DNA from 4 places in the Streptacidiphilus sp. BW17 genome. Region 2 is predicted to be linked to each of the others. Evidence: riboswitches for the same ligand, from Rfam matches in the RefSeq annotation. Region 2 holds a riboswitch; each other region holds the start of a gene.
What was found. A riboswitch is a leader RNA that binds a small molecule or an ion and turns the genes downstream of it on or off. The one in region 2 is predicted to bind cyclic di-AMP.
Positions count from the first base shown of each region.

Region 1 (2,194 bases), on a different contig from region 2:
GAGCCCCTACCCGCCGGTAGGAGCTCCGTCCACCGCTCAAGTGGCGCCTCAGAACAAGGTGCTTCAGAACGAGAGCCTCTCGCCGACGAGGATCAGGTTCGGATTGCCGCCGACCGTGGCGCGGTTCTTCGCGTAGAGCGCGTGCCAGCCGCCCTGGATGTCATGGGACGCGGCGATGCCGGAGAGGGTGTCGCCCGGCTTGACGGTGTAGTCGCCCGTGCCGCCACCGGACGTGTGGCTCGGGGCGTACTGCGGCGTATCGCTCGTCGGCGCACTGCGGTGGTGCGTCGTGTGGTGGGTGCTCGACGTGCCGCCCGAGGACGAGGACGAGGACGACGTGTAGGACGAGTCCGAGCTCGAAGAGTGCGACGACGAGGACGAGGAGGTGTTGGTCGCGGGGGCCGGGCCGCCCTGGCTCAGACCGGCCTGCGGGCCGCAGACAGGCCAGGCGCCAGGCCCCTGACTGGCCAGCACCTTCTCGGCGACGGATATCTGCGCGCCCTCGCTCGCCTGGTCGGCGGTCGACGCATAGGCCCCACCGCCGTAGGCACGCCAGGTGCTCGCGGAGAACTGCAGGCCGCCGTAGTAGCCGTTGCCGGTGTTGATGGACCAGTCGCCGCCGCTCTCGCACTGGGCGACCTTGTCCCAGATGGAGACCGAGGCGGCGTGGGCGCTCGAAGCGCCGAGGACGGGAGCGCGACGGCCGCGCCTGCCACGCCGGTGGTGGCGACGATGGCCTTGGCCTTGTTGACACGGATGCGGCGATGACGGCCGGTGCCGGAGAACCCCATGCAAATGTTCCTCTCCGACGCCTGCGAGGTGAGCTGTCGGGTTCGGGCCGTGAGGTAGCCCGGGCGCTCTCGCGCCTTCACCCCTAGCCGTGAACCGAGTTCACGGCGACTTACCTGGGTCCCCCGCTCCTGTCCGGTCGTCAACTCGACGTTGCCGCCTCGCGGTGGACAGGACTCGGCGTCCCGCGCGGCGGTGTCCGCTTACGCGGACGACAGGGAGGCTAGGCAGATCTTCATACGAATCTCAACCTCCGACACCGGGACGTATGTTGGCGAACCACCCGTTCCTACGGCGGCTCGCTCGACGCTGACCAGCCGCTTCACGGCCGCCGTGACGTCGAATCGGGCCGGATGGGGAGCCCGTGTGAGGTCCGTTACCCCGCTGTTATTTGACTTTCCGACAGACCTGACGACGTCGCAGGTCAGCGCGTCGGTACGGACTGACACGGGTCAGCGATGCAGGGAAACGCCGTACGGCTCGCCCTGGGACCACCACGAGTCGAAGAAGACCTGGGCGGCGTCGACATACGCGGAGTCGACGTGATTGGGCAGCGAGTGGCGGGTCCTGACGAAGAGCGGAGTGCTCAACCCGGTCAGGTCGGCCAGCCTGCGCCGGTGACCGCCGACCTCCACCTGACGCTCCCGCAGTTCGTACCAACCCTCCAGCACCTCGTCGTCGTTGACCAGGTAGAGCTGGGCCATCGGCGGGAACGGCAGCGTCCGCGCCTCGATCAGCGGCTCGTTCTCGACCAGTCGGAAGGTCTGCAGCGAGTTCGCGGCGGAGCGCAGCATGGTCACCTGGTCCTGTCCGATCCGCCGCAGCCGGGCGATCGGCCGGTGGTCGTCCGGATCACCCAGCACTCGGGGGAAGGTCGGCAGCCCGCTGAAGTCGCAGAAGAGCAGACGTACCCGGAACTCCTCCAGCACCGGCCCGCGACGGGCACGCAGCCCGAGCAACTGCTGCTGGAGGGCAGCGACGAAGGACTCGGAGGTCGCGGAGAGCACGTCCACCCGGAGCCTGCGGCTGCGCAGCGCACGACCGAGCCGACGCTCCAGGACATCGACCACATCGACCGCGCCGTCGGAGGGTCCGCCCGCGTATCCGTCCGCGGGCCCGTTCGTCTCCTCCTCCGTGCCGGCGTCCGCGTCGGCTGCGGGTCGGCGCGGGCGGGCGCCGGTGAGGACGGCGGGCTTGCCGGCCCGGGTGACGATCAGGCCGTCGCGCGCGAGCGCGGTCAGCGCCTTCTGCACCGTGAGCCGGGACACCTTGAGGTCCTCGGCGAGCTGCTGCGCCGAGGGCAGGGACTCGCCGGGCTGCCACGTGCCCTCGGCGATCCGCTGCTCCAACTGCTCCTGCACGCGCTTCGAGACCATCGGAGCACCACCCCCTCCGCCGACCGACC
Region 1 covers NZ_JBGCCR010000003.1:95,615-97,808, reverse strand. The annotation lists gene ABH940_RS04500 (transglycosylase family protein) at 64-795, opposite strand; cyclic di-AMP (ydaO/yuaA leader) riboswitch at 795-952, opposite strand; gene ABH940_RS04495 (GntR family transcriptional regulator) at 1,242-2,165, opposite strand.
Region 1: it holds a riboswitch for cyclic di-AMP, as region 2 does, so the genes downstream of both, ABH940_RS04500 (transglycosylase family protein) here and ABH940_RS10035 (family 16 glycosylhydrolase) in region 2, are expected to answer to the same signal.

Region 2 (2,194 bases):
GGGCCGGGTGGTACTGGCCCGCGGAGAGCGACAGGTTGAGGATCAGGTAGGCGGACCAGTTGGCGCCCACGCCCGTGTTGTCGGAGTAGACCTTCACGCCGTTGATGTACCAGTCGACGGAGTTGGCACCGTACTTGGTGCCGATGGTGACCCACTGGCCGGGCTTGATCGCGTTCGCGTCGGTGTAGTAGTCGTGCGCGGCGTTGACGTGGTTGGAGAGCTCGAGCAGGTTCGGGTTGTCCGGGTGGTACTCGAACGAGTCGATCTCGCCGTTGCCGTTCTTCCAGGTCCAGAGCGCGGGCCAGGCGCCCTGCTGGGTGGGGAGCTTGACGCGGGCCTCGATGTAGTCGCCGGTCTTGACCTGGAATCCCTCCTGCGAGCCCTCGGTGGTGAGCAGACCGGTGGTCCAGGCCTGCCGGCCGTTCTCCAGGGTGTGCGAGCTCGGCTGGGCGGTGAAGGTGGCGACGCCGCCCGCAACCGCGACGTCGTTCGGGTCGAGCCAGTCCAGCTTGTTGTCGCTGGGGTTGTGGTCGCCGTACTGGTAGGACGAGGTCGTGGTGCCGACCCAGCGCTGGCCCCAGGTGATCGGGTTGTTGAACTCCTCGTCCCAGACCGGGGTGGTGGAGGTGGCGACACCGGCGGGCAGGCTGCTGCTCGGAGCAGGCGTCGACGGAGCCGAAGTGGGTGCCGGGCTGGGCGTCGACGCGGACGTCGGCTTCGGGGCCGGGGCCGGGGTGCCCGTGGTGGCGGCGGAGCCGACGGCCAGCGTCTTGGCCGCCAGGTTGTGCCAGCCTGCGGCGTCCAGGTAGGCGCCCATCATCGTGTAGCGGCCCGGCGCGAAGGTGCGGCTGCCGGCGTGGAAGGTGAGCCCGGTCGGGCAGATCCGCGCGTTGCTGTCCCACTGCGGGAAGTCGACGTTGTTGCCGGACGCGTCACGGACGGCGACGCCGAGGCTCCGTACGGTGGTGCAGGCGGTGGAGCGGACCGTGAGCGTGACGTTGGCGGTGTTCCCGCTGGTGGTCGCGGTCAGGCCGGTCTCGCTGACGCTCGGCGTGGCCGCCTGGGCCTGGGTCGCCACGGCGCCGCCGAGCAGCAGGGCGGGCGCGGCCGTGAAGGCCAGTATTCGGGCAGGGGTGGACAGGGTGGATCGCATGGCGCCTCTCCGACGCCTGCGAGGTGAGCTGTCGGGTTCGGGCCGGAAGGCTGGCCCGGCCGCGCGGCGGCGGCTTCACCCCGAGCCCCGACCGGTCCCGCGCGTGGGCGCAGGGCAGAGCGGGGCGCTTACCTGGTTCCCCCGCTCCGGCCCGTGGTACTCGTGCGATCCGGCGTCGACGGGCAGGACAAGGCGTACCGGCGCACGGTGCCCGTCTGTGGCGACGGACTCGGGCAGGTTAGGCAGATGAGGTCGGCGCGCCCCAAGCCCTCGAAGGGTATTGAGGGCTATCTCACAGATCCTTTACACGACGCAGAAGGCCCTGCTCAGAGCCTGCTCAGGCGCTGCCAAGGCCCTGCCGAGGCCATTGAGCCGACCCTGCTCAGAGCGCCTGCTCGATCGCCGGGAGCATCTCCTGGAAGGTGCGGCCCTGTGCCGGGATGCCGATCGCCGCCATCTGCCAGCTGCCGCCCGCGTCCCGGTAGACCTTGGCCATCACCTGGCCGGTGTGCGGGCCGCCGCCGCTGAGCGTGAAGCGGGCCAGCTCGTCGCCGGTGGCCTCGTCGACCAGGCGGCAGTGGGCGCGCTGCACCTCCTGGAAGCTCTGGCCGTTGTAGGAGTTGACGGTGAAGACGATCTGGGTGATCCGGTCGGGGACCCGGCGCAGGTCGACCAGGATCGACTCGTCGTCCTCCCCGCCCTTGCCGCCGACCAGGTTGTCGCCGGTGTGGCGCACCGAGCCGTCGTTGCTCACCAGGTGCTGGAAGAAGACCACGTCGGCCAGCGAGCCCTGGGAGTAGAGCACCGCCGAGGCGTCCAGGTCGATCTCGCGGCGGCGGGTGCCGAACAGGCCCTTGCGCGGCGCCGCCTGCCACCCCAGGCCCATCCGCACCAGGGACAGCATGCCCCCGTCGTCCTTCTCCAGACTTACGCTCTGACCCTTGCTCAGATTCACCGACACGGCACGCCCCTCCCGAACTCGTTCGCGAACCGCAGCCTCGGTACCGGCGCCCGTCCGGCTCCGACGCAGCCCTCACTGCA
Region 2 covers NZ_JBGCCR010000006.1:171,214-173,407, reverse strand. The annotation lists gene ABH940_RS10035 (family 16 glycosylhydrolase) at 1-1,153, opposite strand, end outside; cyclic di-AMP (ydaO/yuaA leader) riboswitch at 1,152-1,273, opposite strand; gene ABH940_RS10030 (TerD family protein) at 1,536-2,114, opposite strand.

Region 3 (2,194 bases), on a different contig from region 2:
GGCGGACCGGTCCGAGCCAGACAGGTCACCCGGACCGGCCCACCACGCCACACCTGGTGCGGTGTGTCAGGAGACGCGACCGGCGAAGCTCGGGGTGTAGTCGCTGATGGTGTCCCACTTGACGCCCGAGCTCGGGTTGGCAGCCTCGACGTAGCGGCCGCCACCGACGTAGATGGCGACGTGGTAGACGCCGGAGTCGCTGCCGTCGCTGGACCAGAAGAGCAGGTCACCCGGCTGCAGCGAGTTGAGGGAGACCGGCGTGGTGGCCGAGGCCTGGTCGGCGGAGGTGCGCGGCAGGCTGATCCCGGCCTGGGCGTAAGCGGCCTGGACCAGACCGGAGCAGTCCCACGCGTTCGGGCCGTTGCCGCCGTAGACGTAGGAGTCGCCCACGTGCGCCTCGGCGAAGGCGATCGCCGTCGCGGCCGCGCCGGAGCCGGCCTGCGTCGAGCTGCTCGACGAGGTCGCCGCACCGGTGGACGCCTGGGTGGAGCCGGAGGAGTTCGAGCTCGCGGACGCGTTCGAGGACGAGGACGAAGCGGCGGACGACGAGTCGTTGTCCGAGTCGCCGGCCGAGTCGTTCGAGGGCTGTGCCGCCCGGGCGGACGCGGCGCTGCCGCCCAGGACCAGCTGCTGACCCGGGAAGATCAGGTTCGGGCCGTGGGTGAGGGTCGCCTTGTTCAGCTGGTACAGACGCTCCCAGCCGCCGGAGACATCGTGCTTCTGCGCGATGGTGGAGAGCCAGTCGCCGGTCCGGACCGTGTAGTGCCCGGCGGAGGAGCCGCCGGTCGCCGGGGCGCTGGAGGCGCTGGACGCGGCGGAGCCGGACTCGGAGGAACTGCTGGTGCTGCCGGCGGCCGACGAGTCGCTCGCGGCGGTCGAACCGGAAGAGCCGGTCGAGTTGGAGCTGCTCGACGAGCCGGAGGTGCTGATCGCCGGGGCGGGGCCGCCCTGGGTCAGACCGGCCTGCGGGCCGCAGACGGGCCAGGCGCCGGGGCCCTGGTCCGCGAGGACCTTCTCGGCGACGGCGATCTGCTGGTCCTTGCTGGCCTGGTCGGCGGAGGACGCGTACTGCTGCCCGCCGTAGGCGTCCCAGGTGGACTGCGAGAACTGGAGGCCACCGTAGTAGCCGTTGCCGGTGTTGATCGACCAGTCACCGCTGCTCTCGCACTGGGCGACGGAGTCCCAGGTGGAGACGGTGGCGGCGTGGGCGCCGGTCGCGGTGACCAGCGGAAGGGCGAGGCCTGCGCCGGTCAGCCCGACGGTGGCGAGCAGGCGCTTGGAGGCACGGCGGGCGATCTTGGGCGCGCGGTGGCGACCAGTCATGGTGTGGGTCCTCTCCCACGCCTGCGAGGTGAGCTGTCGGGTTCGGGCCGGAGTCGCCCGGCCGTGCAGAGCACGGCTTCACCCCGAGCCGGGAGCGACACGCTCCCGGCGACTTACCTGGGTCCCCCGCTCCTGCCGTGGTGTGCGTCGGGTGACAGCTGACAACCCCGACGGCAGGACTCGGCGTTCCGGAGATGTCAGTTCCGCTTAAGTGCGAACGACGCCGACCGTAGGCAGATCGAAGTTCAAACCTCAAGCCGATCAAAGGCCGTTGAGAGGTCCGTCACATCGACCATCATTGGTTCGCACTCCAACCCTGCGTAGATGTCCGAAATGTCGTCAAGATTGCACCCCCGGGCATGACAACGGGCCCGTCCGAAGGACGGGCCCGTTTCAAGCGGGGAATCTGAGAGAGCGATCTGACAGTGCGTCAGCCCAGTCGGGTCAGCTTCGCGCCGGTGCCCGGAGTGCTGAGCGCCGACTGCAGCGCGACCGGGATCGTCTGCGCTCCGGCACCACTGCCCACGACCAGGTTGCCGACGGCCGTCCCGGCGGCTGCGCTGTGCGGGACGGACTGTCCGGCGAGCGGCTGCAGCGACGTGCTCACCGACAGGCCGCTCCAGCCGATGACGCTGACGTCCGCGGTGGCCACGACCGGGGTGTGTCCGCCGAGACCGTCGTCGACGTACCCGACGACGTCGCCCTTCTTGATCACGGCGTGCGACTGCAGCGCGCTCTCGGCGCTGATGATCAGCTGCTGGCTCTTCTGCAGCACCTGGGCGAGGATGCCCTGCCCCGGCCCCGGCCCGATCGCGGGCTGGCTCAGCACCGCGCCCAGGATCAGCTGCTGCGAACCGCCGACGTTCTGCTC
Region 3 covers NZ_JBGCCR010000009.1:229,762-231,955, forward strand. The annotation lists gene ABH940_RS14470 (transglycosylase family protein) at 67-1,323, opposite strand; cyclic di-AMP (ydaO/yuaA leader) riboswitch at 1,329-1,483, opposite strand; gene ABH940_RS14475 (D-alanyl-D-alanine carboxypeptidase family protein) at 1,754-2,194, opposite strand, start outside.
Region 3: it holds a riboswitch for cyclic di-AMP, as region 2 does, so the genes downstream of both, ABH940_RS14470 (transglycosylase family protein) here and ABH940_RS10035 (family 16 glycosylhydrolase) in region 2, are expected to answer to the same signal.

Region 4 (2,194 bases), on a different contig from region 2:
AGCAGTCCGCGAGCGTACGACGGATCCGAGGACGGATCCGTCGTACCGAGCACAGTGAACGCACGTGCCTAGATGTGCCGCATCGCGTAGATCGTGCCGACCGTCGCCATGGGCTCGAAGCGGACGAAGGCGCCGGTGTGCGGGGCGTGGAGGATATAGCCGTTGCCCGCGTACATCCCGACGTGCTCGCCGCCGTTGAAGAAGACCAGGTCACCCACCCGCAGGTCGGCCACCGAGGTGACCGGGGTCCCGTAGGTGAGCTGGGAGTAGGTGTCCCGGCCCAGCTGGTAGCCGGCCTGGGCGTAGGACCACATCATCAGACCCGAGCAGTCGAACTGGTCCGGTCCGTCATAACTCCAGTGGTACGGCAGGCCGATGCGTGTCTTGGCCGCGGCGAACGCCGCCATCTCGATCGAGTCGCCGGGCGTCGCGCCGCTGAGGTTCGGGGTCGTGGTGCTGCCCTGGGAGCCGCCGCCGGTCAACGTCGCACGCTGGGCGGCGGTGACGGAGTCGAGGAGCTTCTGGGTCTGTGCGACCTTCTGCATGACCGCGGCCTTGGCCGCCGCGGCCTGCTGCAGCATGGCGTCGAGTCGGCCCAGCTCCGACTCCGCCTGGGCCTTCTCCGTGTCGAGGATCTTCTCCTCCGCCTGGAGCTGGGCCAGCTGGTCGGTCTGGCTCTGGCTCACCTCGTCCATGGTGGACGCCTTGGCGAGGAAGTCGTCCGGGCTCGCACTGAGCAGCAGCTGAACGGTCGGATCGACGCTGCCGTTCGCGTACTGCGTCGCGGCCAAGGTGCCGACGCCCTCCAGCAGGACGTTCACCTTGGCCTGCTCCCTGGCGATCTCGTCCTGGAGCACGGACACCTTCTGCTGGAGCTGTTGGGCCTGCTCCTGGACCTGGTCGTAGCTCTGGACCGCTTTGTCGGTCTCGTTGTTGAGCTGGTCGAGCTGCGCCTTGAGCTGGCCGGTGGACGGTGTGGGCGCGGCCTGGGCGGCCTGCGCGGAGAGCACGACGCCGGTGGCCGCCGCAGCGGTGACGAGGGTGACGCGGGCGCGACTGGGCGCCTTGGCACGACGGTGGGACGCCACGACGGGCGGACTCCGTTCTTCCTTGTCCGCCTACCGGGTGAGCTGACGGGTTCGGACCGGAAGAGTGGCCCTACGACGTCTCACCACCACGCGCTTCCGCCGGTGGCCCTGACGCCGATTCACCCCGGGAACGTGGTTCCCCGGCTCCGACCGCGCGGCTCGCAGGTCCCGCCTCTGGGAACCCCCGCGCCGCAGGTCGAACTCGGCGGGACCGTCACGGCCCCCCGAACGGGTGGTCGACTGCGCAACGGTTCGATCCAGAACCATAGTTGTCGGATCGTCATGAAATCAATATCGGGACGAGAGAAACAGGTGGTACTCCCGAAAGCAGTGTCAACCAGGCGGGTTGCCGGTGACGCCGGGGCCGAAGGGGGTGACCGAGAAGAGGTTGTCGCAGTTGGTCACCTGGCCCGGGAAGACCAACGAGGCGCGGCTGCCAGGCGGGTAGATCCGCATCGAGGTGGAGGTGGGGAGGCACTCGCTCGGGTTGTTGGTCTGCCGGTTGACGGTGTGGATGGTGTCGCTGGCCGACGCGCCCGGCGCGAGGACGACAGGGCTGTACCCGATGTGCTCGTACGTCGCGGGCGCGCCGATCTGGGCGCCGTGGGCGTCCAGCATGGACAGCCCGGGATAGCCGGTGACGTGACAGGGCGCCGAGCTGTGGTTGGTAACCACCAGGTAGGAGTAGATCTGACCCGCGCCCGCGTTCCCGCTGCCGAGCGCCGCGCTGAGCTGCGAGGCCGTGCAGAGCGGCGTCCCGCCTCCGGAACCGGAACCGGACCCCGTGGAGCCGGGTGCGGGTGTCGCGGAGACGCTCGCCTGCGCTGTGGGCGGCGAGGTGGGCGTGCTCGACGACGTGGGGCTGGGCGCCTGGGTCGGCACGGCGCTCGGGGACGCGCTCGGGCTGGGGCTCGTGCTGACCGGAGCGGGGGTGGGCACGGCCTGGGTCGCGGACGCCGGAGGCGTGACCACCTCTCCCGGCCCTTGCGGCGCGGGTACGCCGACGAGGTAGAGGGACACTCCCAGCACGGCGACGCACGCGGTCGCACCGGCCAGGGCACGCTTGCGCTTCCGCCGCACCGCACGCCGCCGGATCTGCGTGAACG
Region 4 covers NZ_JBGCCR010000015.1:90,130-92,323, reverse strand. The annotation lists gene ABH940_RS19915 (NlpC/P60 family protein) at 69-1,088, opposite strand; cyclic di-AMP (ydaO/yuaA leader) riboswitch at 1,101-1,258, opposite strand; gene ABH940_RS19910 (DUF4232 domain-containing protein) at 1,422-2,194, opposite strand, start outside.
Region 4: it holds a riboswitch for cyclic di-AMP, as region 2 does, so the genes downstream of both, ABH940_RS19915 (NlpC/P60 family protein) here and ABH940_RS10035 (family 16 glycosylhydrolase) in region 2, are expected to answer to the same signal.